Regions from separate parts of the Streptomyces sp. NPDC101118 genome, predicted to be linked through region 3. Evidence: riboswitches for the same ligand, from Rfam matches in the RefSeq annotation. Region 3 holds a riboswitch; each other region holds the start of a gene.
The links. Region 3 has a riboswitch for thiamine pyrophosphate ahead of thiO (glycine oxidase ThiO). Riboswitches for the same ligand answer to the same signal wherever they lie in the genome.

Region 1: it holds a riboswitch for thiamine pyrophosphate, as region 3 does, so the genes downstream of both, thiC (phosphomethylpyrimidine synthase ThiC) here and thiO (glycine oxidase ThiO) in region 3, are expected to answer to the same signal.
Region 2: it holds a riboswitch for thiamine pyrophosphate, as region 3 does, so the genes downstream of both, ACIQUQ_RS02620 (thiamine ABC transporter substrate binding subunit) here and thiO (glycine oxidase ThiO) in region 3, are expected to answer to the same signal.

Annotation. Positions count from the first base shown of each region.
Region 1 covers NZ_JBIVZG010000013.1:55,242-64,918, reverse strand. Annotated here, with positions in the region: gene ACIQUQ_RS21290 (metallophosphoesterase) at 1-847, shown strand, start outside; gene ACIQUQ_RS21285 (hypothetical protein) at 997-1,791, shown strand; gene ACIQUQ_RS21280 (hypothetical protein) at 1,877-2,998, opposite strand; gene ACIQUQ_RS21275 (glycosyltransferase) at 3,287-4,396, shown strand; gene thiC (phosphomethylpyrimidine synthase ThiC) at 4,499-6,280, opposite strand; TPP riboswitch at 6,274-6,422, opposite strand; gene ACIQUQ_RS21265 (YibE/F family protein) at 6,495-7,988, shown strand; gene ACIQUQ_RS21260 (SsgA family sporulation/cell division regulator) at 8,123-8,578, opposite strand; gene ACIQUQ_RS21255 (IclR family transcriptional regulator) at 8,676-9,413, opposite strand.
Region 2 covers NZ_JBIVZG010000001.1:584,075-593,751, forward strand. Annotated here, with positions in the region: gene whiG (RNA polymerase sigma factor WhiG) at 1-373, shown strand, start outside; gene ACIQUQ_RS02580 (TetR/AcrR family transcriptional regulator) at 425-982, shown strand; gene ACIQUQ_RS02585 (murein hydrolase activator EnvC family protein) at 936-1,550, opposite strand; gene rpsB (30S ribosomal protein S2) at 1,820-2,704, shown strand; gene tsf (translation elongation factor Ts) at 2,840-3,676, shown strand; gene pyrH (UMP kinase) at 3,833-4,612, shown strand; gene frr (ribosome recycling factor) at 4,662-5,219, shown strand; gene ACIQUQ_RS02610 (phosphatidate cytidylyltransferase) at 5,219-6,286, shown strand; gene rlmN (23S rRNA (adenine(2503)-C(2))-methyltransferase RlmN) at 6,461-7,573, shown strand; TPP riboswitch at 7,593-7,703, shown strand; gene ACIQUQ_RS02620 (thiamine ABC transporter substrate binding subunit) at 7,788-8,888, shown strand; gene ACIQUQ_RS02625 (ABC transporter permease) at 8,957-9,677, shown strand, end outside.
Region 3 covers NZ_JBIVZG010000003.1:321,210-330,886, reverse strand. Annotated here, with positions in the region: gene ACIQUQ_RS07435 (phytoene desaturase family protein) at 1-751, shown strand, start outside; gene ACIQUQ_RS07430 (hypothetical protein) at 858-1,871, opposite strand; gene metF (methylenetetrahydrofolate reductase [NAD(P)H]) at 1,911-2,825, opposite strand; gene thiE (thiamine phosphate synthase) at 2,956-3,609, opposite strand; gene ACIQUQ_RS07415 (Rv2175c family DNA-binding protein) at 3,681-4,046, opposite strand; gene ACIQUQ_RS07410 (NAD(P)/FAD-dependent oxidoreductase) at 4,127-5,299, opposite strand; TPP riboswitch at 5,488-5,600, shown strand; gene thiO (glycine oxidase ThiO) at 5,598-6,773, shown strand; gene ACIQUQ_RS07400 (RNA-guided endonuclease InsQ/TnpB family protein) at 6,721-8,031, opposite strand; gene thiS (sulfur carrier protein ThiS) at 8,163-8,363, shown strand; gene ACIQUQ_RS07390 (thiazole synthase) at 8,366-9,157, shown strand; gene pknB (Stk1 family PASTA domain-containing Ser/Thr kinase) at 9,624-9,677, shown strand, end outside.

The sequences.
Region 1 (9,677 bases), on a different contig from region 3:
CGTCCCCGAGGAGCGCCCGGGGGGCCCCGGCCCCCTGTGGGTCGTCGGCGACGTACACGGCTACCTCGACGAGCTGGTCGCCGAACTCCGCGCCAAGGGCCTCACCGACTCCGAGGGCCACTGGGCCGCGGGCAACGCCCGGCTCTGGTTCCTCGGCGACTTCACCGACCGCGGCCCTGACGGCATCGGTGTGATCGACCTGGTCATGCGCCTCTCCGCCGAGGCCGCCGCGGCTGGCGGCTACTGCAAGGCCCTCATGGGCAACCACGAGCTGCTGCTCATCGGCGCCAAGCGGTTCGGCGACACCCCGGTCAGCTCCGGCGCCGGCACCGCCACCTTCCAGGCCGCCTGGCTGCTCAACGGCGGCCAGCGCACCGACATGGAGCGCCTGGAGGACGTCCACCTCCAGTGGATGTCCCGGCTCGACGCGGCCGCCGTGGTCGACGACCACCTGCTCCTCCACTCGGACACGATCGCGTACCTCGACTACGGCGACTCCGTCGAGGCGGTCAACGACACCGTCAAGCAGGCCCTCAACCGCAACGACGCCAACGAGTGCTGGGACCTGTTCCGCAAGTTCACCAAGCGCTTCAGCTTCCGCGACGAGGAGTCCGGCCCCGGTGAGGTCCGCAGGCTGCTCGCCACTTACGGCGGCTCGCGCATCGTGCACGGGCACAGCCCCATCCCGTACCTCCTCGGCGAGGTCGGCTCGGAGGACGGCGAGGACTCGGACGGCCCGACCGTCGAGGGGCCGCACGTGTACGCCGACGGGCTCGCCATCGCGATGGACGGCGGGGTGACCATGGCCGGAAAGCTGCTGGTCGTCGAACTTCCGCTGCGCGACTGACCGTTCACCGTCCGGGGTATTTACCGAAAGCCCCTGTCACGGCACCACGTGGGCGCTCTACCATCGCTCTATCCGTAGCAGGCTCTCCTCCGTTTCCGCCGGACCTTCCTGTCTACGCGGGCAAACCGGCGCCGACGGAGCATCGGGGGATGCACATGACCAGCGCTCCGCACCTGCTGACCGAGGACCGGCCCGAGTTCCTGCGCCTGCTGGACGAGGTGCTCCGCACCGCGTCCGAGCGGCCCGACCTGGCCTCCGTCGGCGAACGGCTGAACGCAGAACAGCTGCGCACGATGGCACTCAACGCGACCGGCATCCTGACCACCGCGGCGGCTCCCGAGTACGAGCACTTCGTGAAGGTACGGGAAGACCTGCGCGACCCGGCACGCCAGGAACCGCGGGTCACCGACGACGGCACCGGCGGGGCCGGGGCCAGCGCGGTGGTGGCGGTACTGGCACCGGTGCTGTCCTTCACGGCCATGCTGATATTCCTGCTGGTCGGGTACTTCCTGAAGCTCCTGGACCCCGAACCCGCGTTCGCCCGGACGATGCTGACGGCCGGTTGGCTGTTCGGCGGGCTGACCGTGATCGCGATCCTGGTCGCCGCGGTCGGGCTGCTGGTGACCGCGGTGCGGAACAGTTCCACCGAGGTCGTGGCGGAGGACCTCGACGCCGTACCGGAGGAACTGGCCCGCGCGCGGGAGGCCTGGCTGAACGCGCTGCTGGAGCGGGGGGTGCTGCCGTTCCTGCGGGACGCTCTGGCCGACCCGAGGGATCCGGCGGCCCCGTCCTCGTACCGCCCGTCGGGCCGGATGCCGAGCCTCGGCTACACGCGGCCGGACTTCACCTCCCCGGCGGGCGAAGACCCCACCCCCCGCCCGAGCTACACCAGTCCCGACTTCACGAGCCCGGACTTCGGCGGCCCGGACCGCCGGCCGGACTAGCGTCCGGCGGCGGCCCGGGCCGCGGGGGTCCCGTGTGCGTACCCACTGGTGTCAGGTACGCCACGGACTAGCGTGTCGTGGCCGCTCAGGCGACCTTGTTGACCGCGTGACCCTGCTGGGTCTTGAGGAGCGGCTTGTCACCGAACCGCTGCGCGAGGGTGGGCGGGTACGACGTGACCTGGGTCCAGGCGCTGTCGCACGTGAGGCTGCGGTTGCCCATGGTGTTGACCCGACGGCAGGTGATCTCCCAGAGCTGGTTGGACTCGGTCAGCACCTCGACGGAGACGTCGTTCGCCTGGGACGCGACAGAGATGCCGCAGGCGTCGGACGGGAAGTCGTCCGCAGCACCCAGGTCGACCCAGAAGTAGGCGCTGTTGTCAGGCTGGATGCGACGGATGCCCGCGTAGGCGGTCGAGGGGGTCAGGACCGCCTTGACCTCCTCGGAGTCATTCGGGTTGTACGCATCGACGTCCTGGCAGACCGCGGCACCGGTCGCGCCGGTGGCACCCGTCGGGCCGGTCGGACCCGTCGGGCCGGTGGCGCCCGTGGCGCCGGTCGCGCCCGGGGTGCCGGTGCCGTCGGCGCCGGTCGCACCCGTCGGGCCGGTCGGGCCGGTCGGGCCCGTCCCGCCGGTCGCGCCGGTGGCGCCCGTCGGGCCCTGGCCATCGCCGGTGGGGCCAGTGGCGCCCGTCGGACCCGTGGCACCGGTGGCACCCGTGGCGCCCGGTCCGCCCGGCGTTCCGGGCTCACCCTGCTCGCCCGTCGCGCCGGTCGGACCCGTCGGACCGGTGGCACCGGTCGCGCCGCCACCCGGAGCTCCGGTCGCACCCGTGGGACCGGTCGGACCGGTCGGGCCCGTGGGACCGGTGGCGCCCGTGGCGCCCTTGCACTTGTCGTCGCCGCCGCCGCCACGCACGTACTCGTCGTGGTCGTCGTGGTCCTGCCCGTGCAGGTACTTGTCCAGCAGGTGGCGGGCGAGCGGCTTGCCGTGGCGCGGCTTCTCGTGCGGACGCTCCTCCTTGCAGTCGCCGCCGCCACCCGCCGGCGCGACCGCGCTCACCTGCGGGGTGATCGCGTTGGCCGCGGCCACGGCGGGGCTTGCGAGGCCCACCAGCACGAGAGAGAGGGAGGCCAGGGCACCGCCCACCTGCCAGCCCCGGGTACAGGGAACGGGACCCAGCTGCGTGGTCCTGCGCTCACGACTCATCAAAAACGCTCCTTCGGAAAGGATCTGCCGCCGGAACGGGTGACGTCCCGGTCGCGGGTTCGAGCTTCCTCCGGAGAAAACGGACATTAAGCACTACCACTTGAGTGGCCGGATGCGTACGTCAACACTTCGGGCTAGCAGACACCCACCCGAGGGTGTGTTCCCGCCCGCAGACGCAGTAGCGCTTTCGGCGAGCCGTGGACAACGGCGTCACGAGGGTCACTACGGTCACGGTCCGACGCCGGCCCGGCCGCCCGTACGGCGGCCCGCACACCGTGGACGGGACCCTTGAGCACAGTCTGCCTGAACATGATCGTCAAGAACGAGGCACCGACCATCCGGAAGTGCCTGGAGTCGGTGCGCCCCCTGATCGACACGTGGGTGATCGTCGACACGGGCTCCACGGACGGCACCCAGGACGTCATCCGGGAGTACTTCGCCGACCTGCCGGGCGAGCTGTACGAGCGTCCGTGGCGGGGCTTCGACGGCAGCCGCACGGAGGCCATCGAGCTCGCCGGCGACCGTGCCGACTACCTGCTGTTCATGGACGCCGACGACGAGATGCGCATCGAGCCGGGCTTCCGCATGCCGGAGCTGACCCACGACGCGTACCAGCTGGCGGTGCACCACGGCCCGATCATCCACTGGCGGCACACGCTCGTCGCGACCCGGCTGCCCTGGCGCTACGTCGGGGTGCTCCACGAGTACCTCGACTGCGGCGGACCGCACAGCAAGGACGTGCTCGAGGGGATCAACCTGCTCATCGTGGGCGGCGGCGCCCGGCAGCGGCAGGGCGGCGAGCGGGAGAAGTACCTCCGTGACGCGAAGATCCTGGAGGAAGGGCTCGCCAAGGAGCCCGACAACGCGCGGTACGCCTTCTACCTGGCCCAGAGCTGGCGCGACGCCGGCGAGAAGGAGAAGTCGCTGGCCGCCTACGACCACCGCGTGACCATGGGCGGCTGGGTCGAGGAGACGTACCTCGCCCAGGTGTACGCCGCCCGGCTCGCCACCGAGCTGGAGCGGCCGGCGGCCGAGGTCATGGACCGCTACCTGCGTGCGTACGAGAGCCGGCCCACCCGCGCCGAGGCCATCGGCGACCTCGCCCGGCTGTGCCGTCTCGAGGGGCGCTGGCCGCTGGCCCACATGTTCGCCCGCCGTGCGGTGGCCGTCCAGCGGCCTGAGGACATCCTGTTCGTGGAGTTCGCGTGGCACGACTGGCGCGCGCTCGACGAGCTCGCCGTCGCCGCCTACTGGACCGGCGAGTACCAGGAGTGCCTGGAGTGCTGCGAACGGCTCCTCGCCGACGGTCTGTTGCCGGCGGACCAGCGCGAACGGGTCACCGCGAACCGCGACTTCGCCCGCGCGAAGCTAGGCTCGGCGTACCAGACCGTCGCCTGAGCGGCGTACGCGCCGTCCCACCCGGAAACGGAACGCCGGACGGGCCCGCGACTCCCCCCATAGGGTCGCGGGTCCGTCCGTGCGGCTGCGGCGGCCGGTGGGTCAGTCGGCCAGCGGCAGGTAGACGCGGTTGCCCGCGGCGGCGAACTCGGCGGACTTCTCCGCCATGCCCGCCTGGATCTCCTCGGCCTTCAGGTCCCCGCCGTGCTCCCGCCGGATGTCCTGCGAGATCTTCATGGAGCAGAACTTCGGACCGCACATCGAGCAGAAGTGCGCGGTCTTGGCCGGCTCGGCCGGAAGCGTCTCGTCGTGGAACTCGCGGGCGGTGTCCGGGTCGAGGGCCAGGTTGAACTGGTCCTCCCAGCGGAACTCGAAGCGCGCGTCGGACAGCGCGTCGTCCCACTCCTGGGCACCCGGGTGGCCCTTGGCCAGGTCGGCGGCGTGCGCGGCGATCTTGTAGGTGATCACGCCGGTCTTGACGTCGTCCCGGTTCGGCAGGCCCAGGTGCTCCTTGGGCGTGACGTAGCAGAGCATCGCGGTGCCCCACCAGGCGATCATCGCGGCGCCGATGCCCGAGGTGATGTGGTCGTACGCGGGCGCGACGTCCGTGGTCAGCGGGCCGAGCGTGTAGAACGGCGCCTCCTCGCAGATCTCCTGCTGGAGGTCGATGTTCTCCTTGATCTTGTGCATCGGGACGTGGCCCGGGCCCTCGATCATCGTCTGTACGTTGTGACGCTTGGCGATCGTGTTCAGCTCGCCCAGCGTCTTCAGCTCGGCGAACTGCGCGGCGTCGTTGGCGTCCGCGATCGAGCCGGGGCGCAGGCCGTCGCCGAGCGAGTACGTGACGTCGTACGCCGCCAGGATCTCGCAGAGCTCCTCGAAGTTCGTGTAGAGGAAGTTCTCCTTGTGGTGCGCGAGGCACCAGGCGGCCATGATCGAGCCGCCGCGCGAGACGATGCCGGTCTTGCGGCGCGCGGTGAGCGGCACGTACGGCAGCAGCACGCCGGCGTGGACGGTCATGTAGTCGACGCCCTGCTCGGCCTGCTCGATGACCGTGTCCTTGTAGATCTCCCAGGTCAGCTCCTCGGCCTTGCCGTCGACCTTCTCCAGGGCCTGGTAGAGGGGCACGGTGCCGATCGGGACGGGGGAGTTGCGCAGCACCCACTCACGGGTGGTGTGGATGTTGCGGCCGGTGGAGAGGTCCATGACCGTGTCGGCGCCCCAGCGGGTGGCCCAGGTCATCTTCTCCACCTCCTCCTCGATGGAGGAGGTCACCGCGGAGTTGCCGATGTTGGCGTTGACCTTCACCAGGAACTTCTTGCCGATGATCATCGGCTCGATCTCCGGGTGGTTGACGTTCGCCGGGAGCACCGCGCGGCCGGCGGCGATCTCCTCGCGGACGACCTCGGGGGAGACGTTCTCGCGGATCGCGACGTACTCCATCTCCGGGGTGATCTCACCGCGGCGTGCGTACGCGAGCTGCGTGACGGCCTGGCCGTCGCGGCCGCGGCGCGGCAGGCGCGGGCGGCCCGGGAAGACGGCGTCGAGGTTCTTGAGGCCGCCGCGGGGCGAGGTGTGCTTGATGCCGTCGTCCTCGGGGCGCACGGGACGGCCCGCGTACTCCTCGGTGTCGCCGCGGCCGATGATCCAGTTCTCGCGCAGCGGCGGCAGGCCGCGGCGGACGTCGGTCTCGATCTGCGGGTCGGTGTACGGGCCGGACGTGTCGTAGAGCGTCACGTCCTTGCCGTTGGTGAGGTGGACCTGTCGAACCGGCACGCGGATGTCGGGGCGGGAGCCCGCGACGTAGCCCTTGTGCCAGCCCGGCTGGCGCTCGCTCTGGCCGTCCTGGCTGGTGGCAGGCGTGCGTGCATCCTGAATGGTCATGAGACCTATCTCCCTACGCCGGCATTACCCGGTAACAGGTTCGGCGGTCGACGCAGCCTCCTCCCGTACCCGTCATCTTCGACGCGCGTACGGTGATCAGCGCCCTCTCAGCCCGGTGCTCCGAGCTCCCGCGTTGTGCAAAGGTGCCCCCACGCTAGCGTCATCTGTGGCGCGCTGAACAGTGGGCCCCCCCAACTCTTGCGATGATCGGCCGGTGACCACACCGCCGCAGCCTCCCGTCGACCCCCATGACCACACCGGCCACCCTGGCCCCGCAGAGGGTTACGGGGGGCCGGGCGAGCACGACTTCGGGCACGGAGCGTACGACGCCGGCGGGCACGGGCACGGGCACGGGCACGCAGGGAGCGGCGGGCACGGCGGCGGTCACGGCGGAGACGGCGGCGGGCACTCGCACGGCGGGCACTCGCACGGGCACGGCCCGGCCGCCCCCGTCTCGAAGCACCTGCGCAAGGTCATCGCCGCCGTGCTGATCCCCTTCGCCGCCGCGGTGGTGGTGGGCCTGGTCGTGCTGTGGCCCGGCGGCGCACCCGCGCACGAACGCACCGGCGTCGGCTTCGACCGCCAGACGCAGGAGGGGCGGGTCGCCACGCTCCAGCGGGTGGACTGCAAGGAGGTCAACGTCGCCCAGGTGCCGCCCACCGGGGACACCTCCACGCCCGAGGGGCGCGAGGCGCAGCAGGCGCAGACCGGGCAGTGCGCGAAGGCGACCATCGAGGTCACCACCGGTCCCGACAAGGGGCGTACGTTCCTGGAGATCGTCCAGCCTGGCGCACCGCGGCAGTTGAGCGAGGGTCAGGAGGTCGTGGTCGCGTACGCGCCGGACGCCCCCCGCGACCTCCAGTACTCGGTGGTCGACGTGAACCGTGAGCTGCCCCTGGCGCTGCTCGCCGGCATCTTCGCGCTGGCCGTGGTGCTGGTGGGGCGCATGCGCGGGGTGTTCGCGCTGGTGGCGCTCGCCGTCAGCTTCGCCGTGCTGGTCCTCTTCATCCTGCCGGCGATCCTCCAGGGGTCGAACCCGCTGGTCGTCGCGGTGGTCGGGGCGAGCGCCATCATGCTGATCGCGCTCTACATGTGCCACGGCGTGACGGCCCGCACCTCGGTCGCGGTGCTCGGCACCCTGGTCTCGCTGCTGCTGATCGGCGTGCTCGGGTCCGGGTTCATCGGGTCGGCGTTCCTGAGCGGGAACACGGACGACAACACGGGTCTGATCCACGGCCTCTACCCGGAGATCGACATGAGCGGCCTGCTGTTGGCAGGTGTGATCATCGGGTCCCTGGGCGTGCTCGACGACGTGACCGTCACGCAGACCTCGGCCGTCTGGGAACTGCACGCGGCGGACCCCACGATGGGGCCACGGGCCTTGTACCGCGCGGCCATCCGGATCGGCCGCGACCACATCGCCTCGGTGGTCAACACGCTGGTGCTCGCCTACGCCGGCGCGGCCCTGCCCCTGCTGCTGCTGTTTTCGATCGCACAGAGCAGTGTGGGTTCCGTGGCCAACAGCGAGCTGGTGGCCGAGGAGATCGTACGGACCCTGGTGGGCTCGATCGGGCTCGTGGCGTCGGTGCCGGTGACGACGGCGCTGGCCGCACTGGTGGTTTCGGCCGACCGGCCGGCATCCCCGTCCGCGGCTCCGGCCGGGGGGCCGGGACGAACCGGCGGACGGGGTCGTCGCCGTAAGCGCTGAGTGACCGTCGTTGCGGACGGGCGGATCACGGGATGGGGACCGGGCGGCTCAGCGCGTCGGCACGCTGAGGGTCGCTCGTCGTACGCGTACCGCTCGGGACGCACGCGTACGGGCCGGTTCCCGCCGGCCGTGGTTCAGCCCGCGTTCTGCTCGTTCTGCTGCGTACGCGTCTCGGCAAGGATCTTGTCGAGGGCGTCGTCGAGGTTCTCCTCGAAGTCGCCGAGGTTGCGCTCCTGACCGAGCGGCACCAGCCGGTCGGTCCGGTCGAGGAACGCGACCAGAGGGGCCGCACTGGCCCGGAACAGGGCTCGGTCGCTGCCGACCTGGAGCCGGATGTGGACATCGGACAGCTCCTCTGGATCGGTGGGGGCGATGTGTACATCGCCGTCACCGCACGGCTTGTTGATGCCGTCGAGAAGCAACTCCCGGCCGAACGCCCAGGTCACGGGCGCGTCGCCGGGAAGGTGGAAGGTCAGGCGAACTGCGTAGGGGTCACGAGCGTCGTACCGGAGCTCCACCGGGATCCGGAACGAGAGCTCCTCGGAAACGAGGAAGCTCATCATGACTTCTGCCTGTACCGACTCGCGCATTGCCTACCCCGCTGTTGTGGAAGTGGCCAGGAATGATCCCCCAGGGCCCTCTTGACAAGGGTGGTGGAAGCGCCATCGGATCACAAGGAGTGAGTTTTCAGATACTGATAGAGAACGAGAGCGTGCTCAACAGCGCGCCTACTTCACTCCGTAGCCGATCAACCGCATAGAGCAATCGGTCTTGCTGGTGGAGAGGGAGGGAAATCGCCATGGTTGCCGCGGCGTCACCGGCCGTGATCGGGATGGCCGCGCAGACCGTGCCCAGGGCGTACTCCTGACGCTCGATCACGGGCTGCATCCGCTGCTGGGCGGTGATGCGCTGCTCCAGGGCGCGCATGTCGCGGACCGTGTAAGGGGTGACGGCCTCGACGGGATGCCGGTCGAGGTACTCGCGTCGGGTCGCCTCGTCGAGCTGGCCCAGCAGGCACTGCCCGATGGCGTGCGCGTGGCCGGTGGCGCGGAACTCGGCCCACTCCTCCACGGCCGGCATTCCGGGGGTGTCGGAGACGCCCACGACCTCGATCTCGCCCTCGCGGAAGACCGCGAAGTAGATGGGTGCCCCGATGACGTCGCGGAAGTGCGCGAGGGAGTCGAGGATCATGCTGCGACGTTTCTGCTGCAGTCCACCGCCGGCCAGCCGACCGGCTGCGTCGCCCAGCACGAACACACCGCTCTCGCGGCGGAGATAGCCCTCGTGGGTGAGGGTCCGGAGCAGGTGGTACGCGGTGGGGAGCGGGAGTCCGGCTTCGCGGGCCAGCTGCTTGGCCGGGGCTCCCTCGCTATGGGACCCCACGGCTTCGAGCAGTCTCAGCGCCCTCTGAACCGAGCCGATCAGGGTCGGAACAGCGGCGTTGTGCACCGAAGACAAAGCTCACCCCCAGGCGTGGCGGCGGGCTGTGGGGGCCCGCCGCTGCGGGGGCCGCCCCCGCAGCGACCGCACTCCTGGGGGTCGTGCTCGGTGGCTCTTTACAGAAAACCGCTGGTCAGAGGGGAACCGGCCGCACGGCGCCCAGGGACGGCACAGATTGCCACTCTATCCGCCGATTCCTGACCTGCGGGCGGTTTGGGGAGTCACGTTCCCTCAGGCGGGCTAACGCCC
Region 2 (9,677 bases), on a different contig from region 3:
AATGGGCATCGGCGTGGAGGAACTCCACGCGGTTTTCAGCCAGTTGTCCCTGGCGAACGTGGTGGCCCTGGAAGAGCTGCTGCACGTGGGCGGCGAGGGCGGCGACCGCCTGTCGCTCATGGACACCCTGGAGGACACCGCCGCGGACAACCCGGTCGAGGTCGCCGAGGACCGCGAGCTGCGCAGGCTGCTGGCACGGGCCATCAACACCCTGCCGGAGCGCGAGAAGACCGTGGTCACCCTGTACTACTACGAGGGCCTCACGCTGGCCGAGATCGGCAACGTCCTCGGGGTGACCGAGAGCCGGGTGAGCCAGATCCACACCAAGTCCGTGCTCCAGCTGCGCGCCAAACTGGCGGACGTCGGCCGCTGACCTTGCGCCCCTCCGTAAAGTGGAGGCGTGCCAAGGATTCGAGCGGCCTCCGTGGCCGAGCACCGGACGATGCAGCGCGCCGCCCTGCTGGATGCCGCGCGTTCCCTGCTGTCCGAAGGCGGTACGGAAGCGCTGACCTTCCCCGCCCTCGCCGAGCGGACGGGCCTGGCCCGCTCCTCCGTCTACGAGTACTTCCGCTCCCGCGCCGCGGTCGTCGAAGAGCTGTGCGCCGTCGACTTCCCGGTCTGGGCCGCCGAGATCGAGGCCGCCATGCAGGCGGCGGAGACCCCCGAGGCCAAGATCGAGGCCTACGTGCGGAGCCAGCTGGCCCTCGTCGGCGACCGGCGGCACCGCGCGGTCGTGGCGATCTCCGCCAGCGAACTGGACGCCGGGGCCCGCGAGAAGATCCGCGCCGCGCACGGCGGACTGGTCGCGATGATCGTCGAGGCGCTCGCGGCGCTGGGCCACGACCAGCCCAGGCTGGCCGCGACCCTGCTCCAGGGCATCGTCGACGCCGCCGTCCGCCGCATCGAACTCGGTGCCGCCGAGGACCCCACCGCGATCACGGACGTGGCCGTGGCGATGGCCATGCGGGGCGTGCGGGGCTGACCCGCCCGGTCCCGGGGCCCGGGTCGCCGGACAGGGGCAGCAGCCGCGGCGCCGTCCGCGGCAGCAGGGACAGCGGGTCCAGATAGGCCTCGCCCGAAAGCAGCCCCCAGTGCAGGCAGGGCTCGCCGCAGTGCCCGCCGGCGGTCGTGACCGCCACCACCTGTCCCCGGGCCACCGCCTCGCCCTCGGCGACCAGCGGGCGCACCGGCTCGTACGTCGTGCGCAGCGGCGTGCCCGCGACCGTCAGCGAGAGCACCCCGCGCCCCGCCACCGGCCCGGCGTGGTGCACCCGCCCGGCGGCCACCGCGCGCACCTCCGTGCCCGGCGCCGCGGCCAGGTCCACTCCGCGGTGCCCCGCCGCGTACGGGGTCGGCGGTGGCAGCCAGCCGCGCAGCAGCCGCAGCGGCGCCGGCAGCGGCCGCACCGCCAGGGGCCCCGGGCGGCCGGGGGCGGGCGTCACGGGGGCGGCGCGCGGGAGCCCGTACCCGGCGGACGGGGCGGCGGGTGCGCCGTATCCGGAGAACGGCGCGAGCAGGGTCAGGACCAGGCCGAGCAGCAGGGGAGTCATGTCCCGCAGCATCCCGCCGGGGGCCGGCGGGGCGGGCGGGCCTGTGGACGGGCGGCCCGCTGTGGACAGGCGCGTCACCCGGCACGGTCCCGGGTCCCGTACACTTCTTGTGGCGATCCGGGTCACCGGGTCGACTTCGCACGCCCCGCCACCTGGTCGATCACGACCGGTGGCCGCGCTCCTCGGTCCCTCGTGGCACGGCGCGTCGGGGCGTCAGGCGCGACCGCCGTCCGGTGGTCGCGGTAACCGAGCAATCAAGGAGTACGGCCATGGCCGTCGTCACGATGCGGGAGCTGCTGGAGAGCGGCGTCCACTTCGGTCACCAGACCCGTCGCTGGAACCCGAAGATGAAGCGCTTCATCTTCACCGAGCGCAACGGCATCTACATCATCGACCTGCTCCAGTCGCTGTCGTACATCGACCGCGCCTACGAGTTCGTCAAGGAGACCGTCGCGCACGGCGGCTCCATCATGTTCGTCGGCACGAAGAAGCAGGCCCAGGAGGCCATCGCCGAGCAGGCGACCCGCGTCGGCATGCCGTACGTCAACCAGCGCTGGCTGGGTGGCATGCTCACCAACTTCTCCACCGTCTACAAGCGTCTGCAGCGCCTCAAGGAGCTCGAGCAGATCGACTTCGAGGACGTGGCCGCCTCCGGCCTCACCAAGAAGGAGCTCCTGGTCCTCTCCCGCGAGAAGGCCAAGCTGGAGAAGACCCTCGGTGGTATCCGCGAGATGCAGAAGGTGCCGAGCGCCGTCTGGATCGTCGACACCAAGAAGGAGCACATCGCCGTCGGTGAGGCGCGCAAGCTCCACATCCCGGTCGTCGCGATCCTCGACACCAACTGCGACCCCGACGAGGTCGACTACAAGATCCCGGGCAACGACGACGCGATCCGCTCCGTCACCCTGCTCACCCGCGTGATCGCCGACGCCGTCGCCGAGGGCCTCATCGCCCGCTCCGGCGTTGCCGCCGGTGACTCGAAGCCGGGCGACAAGACCGTCGGCGAGCCGCTGGCCGAGTGGGAGCGCGACCTGCTCGAGGGCGAGAAGAAGGCCGACGAGGCCCCCGCCGCCGCCGAGGCCCCCGCTGCCGAGGCCCCCGCTGCCGAGGCCCCCGCCGCCGAGGCTCCGGCCGCGGACGCCGAGCAGGCCTGACCCACTGAGAGAGCCCGGCGTTCACCTGCCGGGCACTCCCAGCACGGACGATGACGACGGGGGACGGTGCTCACAAGGCACCGGCCCCCGCCGTTCACCCGTAGATCTACGACTTCGAGAGAGAATCACAGACTCATGGCGAACTACACCGCCGCTGACGTCAAGAAGCTCCGCGAGCTCACCGGCGCCGGCATGATGGACTGCAAGAAGGCCCTGGACGAGTCCGACGGCAACGTCGACAAGGCCGTCGAGGCCCTGCGCATCAAGGGCCAGAAGGGCGTCGCCAAGCGCGAGGGCCGCTCCGCCGAGAACGGTGCCGTCGTCTCCCTGCTCGCCGACGACAACACCTCCGGTGTGCTCGTCGAGCTGAAGTGCGAGACCGACTTCGTCGCCAAGGGTGACAAGTTCCAGGCCGTCGCCGCCGACATCGCCAAGCACGTGGCCGCCACCTCCCCGGCGGACATCGCGGCGCTGCTCGCCTCCGAGATCGAGGCCGGCAAGACCGTCCAGGCGTTCGTGGACGAGGCCAACGCCAACCTCGGCGAGAAGATCGTCCTGGACCGCTTCGCGCAGTACGGCGACGGTTTCGTCTACTCCTACATGCACCGCACCATGCCCGACCTGCCCCCGCAGATCGGTGTCCTGGTCGAGCTGGACAAGGCCGACGCCAACCTCGCCAAGGGCGTCGCGCAGCACATCGCCGCGTTCGCCCCGAAGTACCTGGCCAAGGAAGACGTCCCGGCCGAGGTCGTCGAGTCCGAGCGCCGCGTCGCCGAGGAGACCACCCGCGCCGAGGGCAAGCCCGAGGCCGCCCTGCCGAAGATCGTCGAGGGTCGCCTCAACGGCTTCTTCAAGGACGCCACGCTCCTGGGCCAGCCCTACGCGCTGGACAACAAGAAGTCCGTCCAGCAGATCCTGGACGAGGCCGGTGTCACCCTGAAGCGCTTCACCCGCATCAAGGTCGGCATCTGAGTCCGTACGCGACGGACACCGGACCCCGGTAGGGTCTGAGGCAGTCGTCCGCGTTCGCGCCGGACGACCGCAGATCTGACGAGGAGGCCATTGCCGTACAGGGAACCGCAAGGACCCCGGCAATGGCCTTCTTCGTATGTGCACGAGGAGATCTCCATGAATCAGGGCGTGGACCCCCACACCGCTTCCGACGACAAGAGCGACCACGACAAGAAGGGCCGCCGCTTCATGCTGAAGCTGTCCGGCGAGGCCTTCTCCGGCGGCGGGGGACTGGGCGTCGACCCCGACGTCGTGCACGCGATCGCGCGCGAGATCGCGGCGGTCGTCCGCGACGGCGCCGAGATCGCCGTCGTCATCGGCGGCGGCAACTTCTTCCGCGGCGCCGAGCTCCAGCAGCGCGGCATGGACCGGGCCCGCTCCGACTACATGGGCATGCTCGGCACCGTGATGAACTGCCTCGCGCTCCAGGACTTCCTGGAGAAGGAGGGCATCGACTCCCGCGTGCAGACCGCCATCACCATGGGCCAGGTCGCGGAGCCGTACATCCCGCTGCGCGCCGTGCGCCACCTGGAGAAGGGCCGCGTCGTCATCTTCGGCGCCGGCATGGGCATGCCCTACTTCTCCACCGACACCACGGCCGCCCAGCGCGCCCTGGAGATCGACGCCGAGGCCCTGCTCATGGGCAAGAACGGTGTCGACGGCGTCTACGACTCCGACCCCAAGGCCAACCCCGACGCGGTCAAGTTCGACGCCCTCGAGTACGGCGAGGTGCTGGCCCGCGACCTCAAGGTCGCCGACGCCACTGCCATCACGCTGTGCCGCGACAACAAGCTGCCGATCCTCGTCTTCGAGCTGCTCGCGGAGGGGAATATCGCGCGCGCCGTCAAGGGTGAGAAGATCGGCACGCTCGTGAGCGACCAGGGCACCCGGGCCTGAGCGACCCACCCCGCCCGAACCATCCACTCAAGACATGCAGGAGCACGTGGTGATCGAAGAAATCCTCCTCGAGGCCGAGGAGAAGATGGAGAAGGCCGTCGTGGTCGCCAAGGAGGACTTCGCCGCGATCCGCACCGGCCGTGCGCACCCGGCGATGTTCAACAAGATCGTGGCCGACTACTACGGCGCGCTGACCCCCATCAACCAGCTCGCGTCCTTCTCGGTGCCGGAGCCGCGCATGGCCGTGGTGACCCCGTTCGACGCGAGCGCGCTGCGCAACATCGAGCAGGCCATCCGCGACTCGGACCTCGGCGTCAACCCGAGCAACGACGGCCGCATCATCCGGGTCAACTTCCCGGAGCTCACCGAGGAGCGCCGCCGCGACTACATCAAGGTCGCCCGCGGCAAGGCCGAGGACTCGAAGGTCTCCATCCGCTCCGTGCGCCGCAAGGCCAAGGACGCCCTCGACAAGCTCGTGAAGGACAAGGAGTCCGGCGAGGACGAGGTGCGCCGCGCCGAGAAGGAGCTCGACGACACCACCGCGAAGTACGTCGCGCAGGTGGACGAGCTCCTGAAGCACAAGGAAGCCGAGCTCCTCGAGGTCTGATGAACGACTCTTCCTGGGCGGCGGAGCCGGTACCGGCGGGTCCCGCATACGATGTGCTCGGAGGGCCGCAGACTCGGCCCATGCCCATCGTGCCCGACGCCGCCGGTCGAGACTTCGAAGACCGGGAACCACGCGACCGGGGGGCGGCTCAGCCGAGCGGCCCCCTGTTCCGCGACGAGACGCCGCCGCAGGAGCCCATGCCCACGCCCCCGCCCCAGGCCCCGCAGGAGGCCTCCTCCCCGCCGCCGAAGAAGCGTGCGGGGCGGGACCTGCGCGCCGCCATAGGGGTCGGCGTCGGCCTCGGTGCCGTGATCTTCGCCTCGCTGTTCATCGTGAAGGCGGTTTTCGTCGGCGTCATCGCGGTCGCGGTGGTCGTCGGGCTGTGGGAGCTCACCTCCCGGCTCCAGGAGCGCAAGGGCATCAACGCGCCCCTGGTCCCGCTCGCCGTCGGCGGCGCCGCGATGGTCGTCGCCGGGTACGTGCGCGGGGCCGAGGGCGCCTGGGTCGCGATGGCCCTGACCGCGCTCGCCGTGCTCGTGTGGCGGATGACGGAGCCTCCCGAGGGCTACCTGAAGGACGTCACGGCCGGCGTCTTCGCCGCGTTCTACGTGCCGTTCCTCGCGACCTTCGTGGCGATGCTGCTGACCGCCGACGACGGCCCGCAGCGGGTGCTCACCTTCCTGGTCCTGACAGTGGTCAGCGACACCGGGGCGTACGCGGTGGGCTGGCGCTTCGGCAAGCACAAGCTCGCCCCGCGGATCAGCCCCGGGAAGACCCGGGAGGGACTCCTCGGTGCCGTGGCCTTCGCGATGGCGGCCGGTGCGCTGTGCATGGAGTTCCTGATCGACGGGGGCAGCTGGTGGCAGGGTCTGCTGCTGGGCCTCGCGGTCGCGGTCAGCGCCACCCTGGGCGACCTCGGTGAGTCGATGATCAAGCGGGACCTCGGCATCAAGGACATGGGCACGCTGCTGCCCGGTCACGGCGGGATCATGGACCGGCTGGACTCGCTGCTGCCCACCGCACCGGTGGTGTGGCTGCTGCTGGCGCTCTTCGTGGGCACCGGCTGAGCCGTCCCGGGTATCCTGGAAGGCGCGTCACTCCCGAGTGGCGCGCCTTTCTCGTCCCCCGCGAGCCGCGGGGGGACGCCCTGTGAGGTCTCCTGGCGCCGGTCGCGCCAATGCCATCGGCTCCGTTTTCCACGGAGGCCGGCCAGGCCTCGTCGCACTGAGGAGAAACCGATCATGGCCCGCCCCCTTCCGGGAGAACTGACCTTCGTCGCGCCCAAGGGGGCCAAGAAGCCGCCCCGGCACCTCGCCGACCTCTCGCCCGCCGAGCGGCGCGAGGCCGTGGCCGCGATCGGTGAGAAGCCGTTCCGCGCGAAGCAGCTCTCGCAGCACTACTTCGCCCGCTACGCGCACGACCCGGCCGAGTGGACCGACATCCCGGCCGCCGCGCGCGAGAAGCTCCAGCAGGAACTGCTCCCCGACCTGATGAGCGTGGTCCGGCACATCAGCTGTGACGACGACACCACCCGCAAGACCCTGTGGCGCCTGCACGACGGCACGCTCGTCGAGTCCGTCCTGATGCGCTACCCGGACCGGGTCACCATGTGCATCTCCTCGCAGGCCGGCTGCGGCATGAACTGCCCGTTCTGCGCCACCGGCCAGGCGGGCCTCGACCGCAACCTGTCCACCGCCGAGATCGTCCACCAGATCGTCGACGGCATGCGCGCCCTGCGTGACGGCGAGGTCCCGGGCGGCCCGGCCCGCCTGTCGAACATCGTCTTCATGGGCATGGGCGAGCCGCTGGCCAACTACAAGCGGGTCGTCGGCGCCATCCGCCGCCTGACCGACCCCGAGCCCGACGGCCTCGGCCTGTCGCAGCGCGGCATCACCGTCTCCACCGTCGGCCTGGTCCCGGCCATGCTGCGGTTCGCCGACGAGGGCTTCAAGTGCCGCCTCGCCGTCTCCCTGCACGCCCCCGACGACGAGCTGCGCGACACCCTCGTCCCCGTGAACACCCGCTGGAAGGTCCGCGAGGTCCTCGACGCGGCCTGGGAGTACGCCGAGAAGTCCGGCCGCCGCATCTCCATCGAGTACGCGCTGATCCGCGACATCAACGACCAGGCCTGGCGCGGTGACCTGCTGGGACGCCTCCTCAAGGGCAAGCGGGTGCACGTCAACCTGATCCCGCTCAACCCGACCCCCGGCTCCAAGTGGACCGCCTCCCGTCCGGAGGACGAGCGGGCCTTCGTCCAGGCCATCGCCAACCACGGCGTGCCGGTCACCGTCCGCGACACCCGTGGCCAGGAGATCGACGGAGCGTGCGGACAGCTCGCCGCCAGCGAGCGGTAACCTGGCCCCGTACATCTGCATATTCCGACAGGGGAGCGCCACAGCGCTGAGAGTGCGGGCACCGTCACGCCGCAGACCCTCTGAACCTCGCCCGGGTCATTCCGGGTAGGAAGTTCGGTCACCACTCAAGCTGTTGCGCCCTGCCCCGGCGTCCGCTCCCAGAGCGCCGGGGCGGGGCCGCGTCTTCTCCTGGTCACTCCAGGAGGAATGTTCCGTGAGCACCACCAAGAAGATGGCGGGCGCCGTGCTGGCCACCGCCCTGGGCGCGGCCGCGCTCGCAGGCTGCGGCAACGGCGACGAGAAGGACGGCGCGGCCCCGAGCGGTGAGCCCAAGTCCAAGACGGTCACGCTCGTCAGCCACGACTCCTTCAACGCCACCCCGGCCGTGCTGAAGGAGTTCGAGAAGCAGACCGGCTACACGGTCAAGGTCCTCAAGAGCGGTGACGCGGGCGCGGCCCTCAACCAGGAGATCCTCACCAAGGGCTCCCCGCGCGGCGACGTCTTCTTCGGCGTCGACAACACGCTGCTCTCCCGCGCCCTCGACAACGGCATCTTCGTCCCGTACGAGGCCAAGGGCCTGGCGGAGGTCCCCGAGCAGTACCAGCTCGACAAGGACCAGCACCGCGTCACCCCGGTCGACTCCGGCGACATCTGCGTCAACTACGACAAGAAGTACTTCGCCGACAAGAAGCTGGCCCCGCCGGTCACCCTCGACGACCTGGTCAAGCCCGAGTACAAGAACCTCCTGGTCACCGAGAACGCCTCGACCTCGTCGCCCGGCCTCGGCTTCCTCCTCGCGACCGTCGGCAAGTACGGCGAGGACGGCTGGAAGGACTACTGGACCAAGCTCAAGGCCAACGGCGTCGAGGTCGTCGACGGCTGGGAGCAGGCCTACAACGAGCGCTTCTCCGGCTCCGCGGGCGGCAAGAAGGCCAAGGGCGACCGCCCGCTGGTCGTCTCCTACGCCTCCAGCCCGCCGGTCGAGGTGCTGTACGGCGAGCCGCAGCCGGCCGTGGCGCCCACCGGCGTCTCCACCGGCACGTGCTTCCGCCAGACCGAGTTCGCCGGCCTGCTCCAGGGCGCGAAGAACGAGGCGGGCGGCAAGGCCCTGCTGGACTTCCTGATCGGCAAGAAATTCCAGGAGGACATGCCGCTCCAGATGTTCGTGAACCCGGTGGTCAAGGACGCGAAGCTGCCGGAGATCTTCACCAAGCACGGCGTGGTGATCGAGAAGCCGGAGACCGTCGCTCCGGACGCGATCGCCAAGAACCGTGAGCAGTGGGTCGGGGCATGGACCTCGCTCGTGCTGAAGTAGCGGAGGACGCGGTCCGGGAGGGGCCCGCGGGCTCCTCCCGGCGCGCCACGGCGGTGCGGCTGGGCCTGATGGCCCTGCCGCTCGCCTTCTTCGCGATCTTCTTCGCCTGGCCCGTGGCCGCGATCGTGGGCCGCGGGATCAAGACCGGCACCGGCTGGCAGTTCGGCCGGATCGGCGAGGTGCTCGCCCGGCCCGACATCGCCGGGGTGCTGTGGTTCACCACCTGGCAGGCGCTCGCCTCCACGGCGCTCACGCTGCTGATCGCGCTCCCCGGCGCGTACGTCTTCGCGCGCTTCGAGTTCCCCGGCAAGCAGCTGCTGCGGGCCGTGGTCACCGTCCCCTTCGTGCTGCCGACCGTGGTGGTGGGCACCGCCTTCCTGGCCCTGCTGGGCCGGGGCGGGATGCTGGACGAGCTGTGGGGCGTACGGCTCGACACCACCGTGTGGGCGATCCTCCTCGCGCACGTCTTCTTCAACTACGCCGTGGTGGTACGCACCGTCGGCGGCCTGTGGTCCCAGCTGGACCCGCGCCAGGAGGAGGCCGCCCGGGTGCTGGGCGCCGGGCGGTTCGGCGCCTGGCGGCGCGTGACGCTGCCCGCCCTCGCGCCTGCCGTGGCCGCCGCGGCCCTCATGGTCTTCCTCTTCACCTTCACCTCCTTCGGCGTCGTGCAGATCCTCGGCGGACCGGGGTACGCCACGCTGGAGGTGGAGGTCTACCGGCAGACCGCCCAGCTGCTGGACCTGCCGACCGCCGCCGTGCTCACGCTGGTGCAGTTCGCCGCCGTGGGCG
Region 3 (9,677 bases):
CACGGCCGTGTACGAGCGCTGCCTGGAGCGGAAGGCCGAGTTCGTGTTCGGCGCCGAGGTCACCGCCGTGCGCGAGCGGGACGGCCGCGCCGCCGGCCTGACGCTGGCCGACGGGACCGCGGTCGAGGCGGACACGGTGGTCTGCGGGATCGACCCGCGCCGCCTGGGCGGCCTGCTGCCGGGCACCGACCTGTGGCCCGGCGGCGCCAGGACCCCGCACGGGCCCGCACCGAGCCGGGCCACCCTGTTCCTCGCCCTGCGCGGCCCGCGCCCCGAGGGCACCGTGCACCGCACCCTGGTCCACTCCCCCGGCGGCTCCGCCGCGGTGACGGTCCTGCGGCCGGACGACGGCCGGAACCGGCCCGACGCCGGGCACGAGGCGGTGACCGTCACGGCCGTCACCGGCGCCGGGGAGGGCGGCGGGCCCGAATGGGCCGCCCGTACCGCGGAGGGGCTGCTCGACGCGGCCGCGCGGGCCGTCCCGGAGCTGCGCGAGCGGCTGATCTGGCAGGAGCTGCGCACCCCGGAGCACGTGGCGGAGGACACCGGCGCCCTGGGGGGCGCGGTGCCCGCGCCCGCCCTCGCCGGCGCCACCGAGCTGCTGTACCCGGCCAACACGACCGCGCTGCCCGGCCTGTACCTCGCGGGCGGCTGGGCGCACCCGGGCGGCGGGCTGGCCCACGCCGGGATGACGGGCGCCCTGGTGTCCGGGCTGATCGTGGAGGGCGCGGACTTCCGCGGCTCGCAGTGAGCGGGGGCGGCGCGCGGTGAGCTGGCGCAGCTCGCAGTGAGCGGGGGCGGCGCGCGGTGAGCGGCCGCGGTCCGGGGCGGCTCCCGGCGGGCCGCCGCCCCGCGGCTCAGTAGCGGTACTGCTCGTACTCGCCGGGCGCGCCCTGATAGGGGTAGGTCGGGGGCTGGTCGGCCGGGTACGGCTGCTCGACGTCGCGCTGCTGCGGGACCCAGACGCCCCCGGGCGGGGTGTCCGTCGCGTACTGGTGCTGGCCGGTGTACGGGTCCGGGTAGGCGGGGTACATCTGCTCGCCCGTCCCGTACCCGTAGTCGTAGGCCGCGTAGGCGCTCGGGTCGGGCTGGGGCGTGACGCCCCCGGTGCCGATGTACGGGTCGGAGTACGCGGCGTACGTCTGCTGCTCGCCGGCGCCGTAGTCGTAGCCGCCGCCGTAGCCGTCCTGGCCCGGGAAGGATGCGGCGTAGCCCGTCCCGGCGCCCGCGTACGGGTCCTGGGCGGCCTGCTGCGGGTCGTAGTAGCCGGAGTAGTCCGCGCCGGCCGCCGCGTATCCGCCGGCGCCCGCGTAGTCGGTACCGGCGCCGTCGGTGCCCGTGCCCGCGTACGGGTAGCCCGAGTCGGCCGGCACCGGCTCGTAGACGGCCGTCGCGTCCTGGGGGGCGTCGTAGGAGCCGTCGTACGCGCCCTCGTCGGACGCCCCGGTGAAGCCGGGCGCGTCGGGGGCCCCGTGCGGGTGCTCCGAGGGGTCGGCGTCGCCCTCGGGCCCGTACTCCAGGTCCGAGACCCGCAGCGCGGGCTCCTCGCGGCGGCCCGCGTCGCTGCCGCCGCGCCGTCTGCCGCGGCGGCCGGGCTCGGGCTCGGCCGCCTCGCGTTTGGCGTTCAGGGCCCAGCCGGCCACGAAGCCGCGCCGGAAGGAGAGGGTGACCAGGGTCTGGCCGACGGCGAACGCCGTCGCGCCCACGCCGATGACCAGCACGGAGTTGATCAGTACACCCGCGACGACGCCGAGGAACCCGGCGAAGGCGAGCACGCGCCAGCGCAGCCGAGCCTTGTACTGCAGCAGCACCTCGGCCAGCAGCCACAACGCGACGACGCCGAACGCGATGTAGAGGACCGTCCAGCCCATGCATGGCCCCTCTCGGTACGGCCGCGCGGGTACGGCCGGTCAGGGCCGCTGGTGCAGGCCCAGATTCTCGTAGATCTCGAGAGTCGCCGTGGAGTTGTTGAGCGTGATGAAGTGCAGTCCGGGGATTCCCTCGGACAGCAGCCGCGCGCAGAACTCCGTGGCGAACTCGATGCCAATGGAGCGTACAGCGGCCGGATCGTCCTTGACGGCGAGCATGCGCTCTTTCACGTCCTCCGGGAAGAGTGCGTTGCTCAGTTGGGGCAGCCGGTCGAGCTGCCTGATGCCGACAACTGGCATGACCTCGGGGATGATCGGGGTCTCGCAGCCGGCCGCCTCGACGCGGTCGCGCAGCCTCAGGTAGTTCTCCGGATCGAAGAACATCTGGGTGATCGCGTAATCCGCACCCGCGCGGCACTTGTCCACGAAGTGCCGGATGTCTGAATCCCAGTCGGAGGACCGGGGGTGCATGTCGGGGAAGGCCGCGACGCCGACGCAGAAGTCGCCGGACTCCTTGAGCAGCCGGACCAGGTCCGCCGCGTAGTGCACGCCCTCCGGGTGCGGCACCCACTCGCCCATCGGGTCGCCCGGCGGGTCGCCGCGCAGCGCCAGCATGTTGCGGATTCCCGCGTCCGCGAACTGGCCGATGACGTTCCGGAGCTCGGCCACCGAGTGGTCGACCGCGGTGAGGTGCGCGACCGGGGTCAGGGTGGTGTCGGCGGCGATCTCCTGGGTGGCCTTGACCGTGCCGCCCCGGGTGGAGCCGCCCGCGCCGTAGGTCACGGACACGAAGCTGGGGGCCACCGCCTCGACCCGGCGGAGGGCGTTCCAGAGGTTCCGGTTGCCCTTCTCCGTCTTGGGCGCCCAGAACTCGAACGAGTACGACGTACCGGACGCGAGCATGTCGCGGACCGTGCGTGCACGGTCGGTTCTGGTGGAAGCGGTGCCAAGGGCCATACGGGCAGGCTAGACAAACTCCATGATCACCCCAAGGCGCGTCCACCCCTCGGACACGTTTTTGGACACTTTGATGGACCAGAGGCCCTTGAGCACCGTCCGAACCGGAGGAACCGACGGTTCCGGTCGCTCAGAGGAGTCGGGCCCGCACCCGCTTGGCCAGGTCGGCGGCGGCCGCACCCGGGTCGTCGGCCTCGGTGATCGCACGGACCACGACCACCCGGGAGGCGCCGGCGTCCAGCACCTCGTCCAGGTTCCCGGCGTCGATGCCGCCGATGGCGAACCACGGCCGGTCCTGGCCGAGCGAGGCCGCGTACCGGACCAGGTCGAGGCCCGGGGCGTGGCGGCCGGGCTTCGTGGGGGTGGGCCAGCAGGGGCCCGTGCAGAAGTAGTCGACGCCCGGCTCGGCGGCGGCCGCGGCGACCTCGGACTCCGCGTGGCACGAGCGGCCGATCAGCACCCCTTCGCCCAGGATCGCGCGGGCGGCCGGGACGGGGATGTCCCCCTGGCCGAGGTGCAGCACGTCGGAGCCGATGGCGTGGGCGACGTCGGCGCGGTCGTTGACCGCGAGCAGCCGGCCGTGGCGGCGGGCGGCCTCGGCGAAGACCTGGAGGTGCTCCAGTTCCTCGGCGGCCTCCATGCCCTTGTCGCGCAGCTGCACGATGTCGACCCCGCCCGCGAGGACGGCGTCGAGGAACTCGGGGAGGTCCCCCTGGCGCTTGCGCGCGTCCGTGCACAGGTAGAGCCGGGCGTCGGACAGGGCGGCGCGGGCGTCGACGGACATGGAGGTACCCCCCGGGTGGGGCGGTGCACGGGCCGCTCGGGCCCGCACACCGCGTGGTGGTTCGGTTCGGATCAGACGGCGAGCGCCTGGGCGCGGCGCTTCACTTCCGTGCCGCGATTCTCACTCAGGGCCTGGGCCGGGGTGCCGGGCAGGGTCGGGTCCGCCGTGAAGAGCCACTCCAGCATCTCCTCGTCGGTGAAGCCGTCGTCCCGCAGCAGCGTGAGGGTTCCGGAGAGGCCCTTGACCACCTTGTCGCCGTCGATGAAGGCGGCCGGCACCTGGAGGGCGCGGTTCTCACCGCGGCGCACCGCGATCAGCTGGCCCTCCTTCACCAGCTGGCGGATGCGCGTCACCTCAACGTCCAGCATTTCGGCGATGTCGGGGAGGTAGAGCCACTCGGGGACGAGAGCATCGATCTTTGCGTCAATCTCGGTCACGGGACAAGCCTGCCATCCCGGACCGACAGCCGGTACCCGGGCGGTGCCGGAGGGGGTACGGCGAGCCGCACCCCCACCCGTCAGCGGGCGGCGGACTTCAGCGGGGCCGCGGCGTCGGCCACCCGGGCCGGGTCCACCGGGACCCCGCTCTCGATGAGCTTGCGGCCCTGCGCCAGGTCACGGGGCCGGCCCACGGCCAGCACCGCCACCAGGGCCTCGCCGCGCAGCCAGCAGGCGGACCAGGCGGCCTCGGCCGGGTCCCCGCGCCAGACCAGCGTGTCGCCCTCGGCGTGGTGGCCCGCGTACTGCACGAAGCGCCCGAACTGCTCCGACCAGAAGTACGGGACCGGATCGTAGGCCTGCGCCTCGCCGCCGGGCCCGGCCAGGATGTTCGCGGCCACCACCCGGGGGCCCTGGAGGGCGTTGTCCCAGTGGTGGACGACGAGCCGCTCGCCGTAGCGCGCCGACGGGAAGGAGGCGCAGTCGCCGACCGCGTACACGTCGGCCAACGAGGTGGCCAGGCGGTCGTCGGCGGTGACGGAGCCGTCCGCGCCGCGCTCGATGCCGGAGCCGTCGAGCCAGCCGGTGGCGGGCCGGGCGCCGATGCCCACGACCACGGCGCCCGCGGGCAGCTCGGTGCCGTCGGCGAGCACCACGGCGCCGGGGGCCACCTTGGCCACCCGGGCACCGGTCACCAGGCGGGCGCCGGCCTCGGCGTACCAGCCGGACATCGCTTCGGCGACCTCGGCCGGCAGCGCGCCGGCCAGCGGGCGGGGGGCCGCCTCGACCACGGTGACGGCGCAGCCGGCCTCGCGGGCGGCGGTGGCGAACTCGGCGCCGATCCAGCCGGCGCCGACCACGACGATGTCGTGCCGCTCGGTGATCACGGGCTTCAGCCGCTCGGCGTCGTCGAGGGTGCGCAGCAGGTGTACGCCGGGCACGCCCTCGGTGCCGGGGAGGGTGAGGGGCTCCGCCCCGGTGGCGAGGACCAGGGTGGCGTACGGGACCGGGCCCGCGGAGGTGTCCACCTCGTGGTCGGCGGCGCGCAGCCCGGTGACCTCGACGCCGAGGCGCAGCTCGATGCCGAGCCCCTGGAAGTCGACGTCGAAGGCGGAGTCCTCGGCCTTGCCGAGCAGCACCGCCTTCGAGAGCGGCGGCCGGTCGTACGGCTGGTGGGGTTCGGCGCCGAGCAGGGTCACCGGTCCCGTCCAGCCCTGTTCGCGCAGGGCCACGGCGGTCTGCACGCCCGCCATGCCCGCGCCGACGATGACGACGCCGTGCGCCGTGTCCTGGGTCTGACTCAGCTGATCGCTCACGCCGCACACCCTAACCACCTGACGGACCGTCAGGAAAGTCGGTGTCCTTCCGGGGCGGAGCGGCGCTCGCGGCGTGCTCGCGGGCGGCCTTACCCGCGCTCGCGGCCGGGGGATAGTCTGGCCACCGTACCTATCGCGGGAGCCCGGGCGGACCGGGCTGAGAGGGAGGCTGGCCGGCCTCCGACCGTACGAACCTGATCCGGGTCATGCCGGCGAAGGGAGGGGCTGGACGCCCATGCACTCATCTCGTAAGGGATCCGACGTCCTCGTCATCGGGGGCGGGATCATCGGCCTGGTCACGGCCTGGCGGGCCGCACGGCGCGGGCTGCGCACCGCGCTCGCCGACCCGCGGCCGGGCGGCGGCGCCGCCCAGGTGGCGGCCGGCATGCTCGCCGCCGTCACCGAACTCCACTACGGCGAGGAGACCCTGCTCGGGCTCAACCTCGCCTCCGCCGCCCGCTACCCCGAGTTCGAGGCGGAGTTGACCGAGGCGAGCGGCGGCCTGGACATCGGCTACCGCGCCTGCGGCACGCTGGCCGTGGCGCTGGACGCGGACGACCGTACGCACCTGCGCGAGCTGCACGCGCTGCAGCGGCGCTGCGGGCTGGAGTCGGAGTGGCTGACCGGCCGCGAGTGCCGCCGTCTGGAGCCGATGCTGGCACCCGGGGTGCGCGGCGGGCTGCGCGTCGACGGCGACCACCAGGTGGACCCGCGGCGGCTGGCCGCCGCCCTGGTCGCGGCCTGCGAGCGGGCCGGCGTGCTCTTCCACCAGACCTCCGTGGAGCGGCTGACCGTCACCGGCGACCGCGCCACGGGCGCCGTGCTCGACACCGGCGAGGAACTCTCCGCCGACCAGGTGGTACTGGCCGCGGGCAGCCACAGCGGACGGCTGGCAGGCCTGCCGCCGGAGGTCGTGCCGCCGGTCCGGCCCGTCAAGGGACAGGTGCTGCGGCTGACGGTGCCGGGGGCGTACGCGCCGTTCCTGACCCGCACGGTCCGCGCGGTGGTCCGCGGCAGCCACGTCTACCTCGTGCCCCGGGAGAACGGCGAGCTGGTCGTCGGGGCCACCAGCGAGGAACTGGGCTGGGACACCACCGTCACCGCGGGCGGGGTGTACGAACTCCTCCGCGACGCCCACGAGCTGGTGCCCGGCCTGACCGAACTCCCGCTCACCGAGACCCGGGCCGGCCTGCGCCCCGCCTCCCCCGACAACGCCCCGCTGCTGGGCCCCACGGAGCTGCCCGGCCTGCACCTGGCCACCGGGCACTACCGCAACGGCGTGCTGCTGACCCCCCTCACCGGCGAGGTGATGGCGGAGCTGCTGGCCACCGGTGAACTCCCGGAGGTGGCCCGCGCGTTCACGCCCCGCCGCTTCTCCCCCGCAGCAGTACGTGAGGAGTCCCTCGTTTGACGTCCTCCCCGCCCTGAAGGACGGGGATTCCCGCCTGGCTGCCGGTGGTCACCGGCTGGGCCTTCGGGTGGGTTCCCCGCTCGTCGGGCCGTGCCTGGCGTGGGATTTCCACTCCAGGTCTTACCGGCCCTCCAGGGGCGTTTAGCCTCTCCGCCTGCCCGGCGGCGAGGATCACACGCGACGCATTGAGGTCACGATCATGCTCGGTACCGCAGCCTTCGCACCGCCAGGTGCGCACGTGCAGCGGCTTCCTCCCGTCCACCACCCAGCACACCGAACACGTCTGGGAGGAGGGCAGCCAGCGCGCCACCGCACCCACGTGCCGGCCGCAGCGGGCGGCTTTCTCCTCCAGCACGCGCCGGAACATGCCCCACGCGGCGTCGTGGACGGACTTGGCGAGGCGGGTGCGTGCCAGGGCGGAGACCGCCAGGTCTTCGAGGTAGACCGCTTGGTTGTCGCGGAGCAGCCTCGAAGCGGTCTGGTGGCACCAGTCCCTGCGCGCATCGGCCACCCTCGCGTGAGCGCGGGCGACCTTGATCCGGGCCTTGGCCCGGTTCTTCGAACCCTTCGCCTTGCGGCTCAGGGTCTGCTGGGCCTTGCGCAGGCGCCGTTCGGCGCGGCGCAGGAAGCGCGGGTTGTCGATCACGTGCCCGTCGGAGAGCACGGCGTAGTGGGTCAGTCCCAGGTCGATGCCGACCTCGGCGTCGACCGGCGGCAGCTCCTGCGGGTCGACGTCCACGACGAAGCTGGCGTAGTACCGGCCCGCCCCGTCCTTGACCACCGTCACCGACGACGGGGAGGAAGGCAGGGGCCGGGACCAGCGGACCCGAACGTCACCGATCTTCGCGAGGTTCAGCCGACCGTTCTCCCACAGCCGGAACCCGTTCTCCGAGAACCGGACCGACTGCCGCGTCTCCTTCTTCGCCTTGAACACCGGCAGACCCACACGACGCCCGCGGCGCTTCCCCGACACCGACGCGAAGAAGTTCGCGTACGCCGCATCCAGGTCACGGAGGGCGGACTGGAGCGCGTCCACGGACACCTCCGCCAGCCATGCCCGCTCGGGCGTGCGCTTCGCCTCGGTGATCACCCGACGCGCCAGAACCCCGGTCGGGATCTTCGACCGGTCCGCCTGCCAGGCGGCCTTTCGGGCGGCGAGCGCATCGTTGAAGACCACCCGGGCGCAGCCGAACGTACGGGCCAGCGCAAGACGCTGAACCGCGGTCGGCTCGATCCGGAAGGAGTACCGCAGATGCACGCGCGCAACCTACCGGCCGCCACTGACAACTCCGCTCCGCCCAAGGGGCGAACCGGCTTTCCCTGCCCCGCTCCGCGGGAGCTTCACTTCCTCCCCGGCCTGACGGCCGGGGTATCCACGAAGGAGTCCCGATGACCGTGTCCGTGAACGGCGAACCCCGCGAGGTCGCCGCCGGGACCACGCTGGACGCGCTGGTCGCCACCCTGACCTCGGCCCCCTCCGGTGTGGCCGCCGCCGTCAACGAGACCGTGGTGCCGCGCGGCCAGTGGCCGGCGACGGCCCTGGGCGACGGCGACCGGGTCGAGGTGCTGACCGCGGTGCAGGGAGGCTGAGCATGTCGGACCTCTTCACCCTCGGCGGCCGGACCTTCTCCTCCCGCCTGATCATGGGCACCGGCGGGGCACCCAGCCTGGACGTACTGGAGCGGGCCCTGGTCGCCTCCGGCACCGAGCTGACCACGGTGGCGATGCGCCGCCTGGACCCCACGGTGCAGGGCTCGGTGCTCTCCGTGCTGTCCAAGCTGGGCATCCGGGTGCTGCCGAACACCGCCGGGTGCTTCACGGCCGGCGAGGCGGTGCTGACCGCGCGGCTGGCCCGGGAGGCGCTGGGCACCGACTGGATCAAGCTGGAGGTGGTCGCCGACGAGCGGACCCTGCTGCCGGATCCGGTCGAGCTGCTGGACGCCGCCGAGGTGCTGGTGGACGACGGGTTCACCGTCCTGCCGTACACGAACGACGACCCGGTGCTCGCGCGGAAGCTGGAGGACGCGGGGTGCGCGGCGATCATGCCGCTGGGCTCGCCGATCGGCTCCGGGCTCGGCATCCGCAACCCGCACAACTTCCAGCTGATCACCGAGCGGGCCGGCGTGCCCGTGATCCTCGACGCGGGGGCGGGCACGGCGTCGGACGCGGCGCTGGCGATGGAGCTGGGGTGCTCCGCGGTGATGCTGGCCTCGGCCGTGACGCGGGCCCAGGAGCCGGTGCTGATGGCCGGGGCGATGCGGGACGCCGTGTCCGCCGGGCGGCTGGCGTACCGGGCGGGGCGGATCCCTCGCCGGCACTTCGCCGAGGCGTCGTCCCCCGTGGAGGGCCGCGCCGCCCTCGACCCGGAACGCCCGGCCTTCTGACCGCCCCCGCCCCGGTGCGGGTCCCGTGCCGGGTGCGGGTCCCGTGCCGGTCCCGTGCCGGGTGCGGGTCCCGTGCCGGGTGCGGTGCGGGCCGTGTGCGGGTGCGGGTCGTTGCCCTGCGGGGCTTTCTCCCCGCCCCGCCCTTTCTCCGTTTCCCGGGGCTCCGCCCCGGACCCCGCTCCTCAAACGCCGGAGGGGCTGGAAATCAGCCTCGCCGGCGTTTGAGGCGCGGGGGTCTGGGGGCAGCGCCCCCAGTTTCGGGAAGGGGCGGGGTGGGGGAACGGCTCCGCGCAGCGGCAACGGAGCGCAGCCGCACCGCGCCCGGCACGGGACCGGCACCGCGCCCCCGGCAGGCAACGGCACGGGACCGGTACCGCGCCCCCGGCAGGCAACGGCACGTCACAGGTGTGCCGCAAGCCACGGGGACCCGGGCCGGGAGGCGAGGGGCCACTCGTAGAATTCCCTGGTGGATACGACCCTGGAAGACCCGCTCGTCGGGCGCGTGATCGACGGCCGCTAC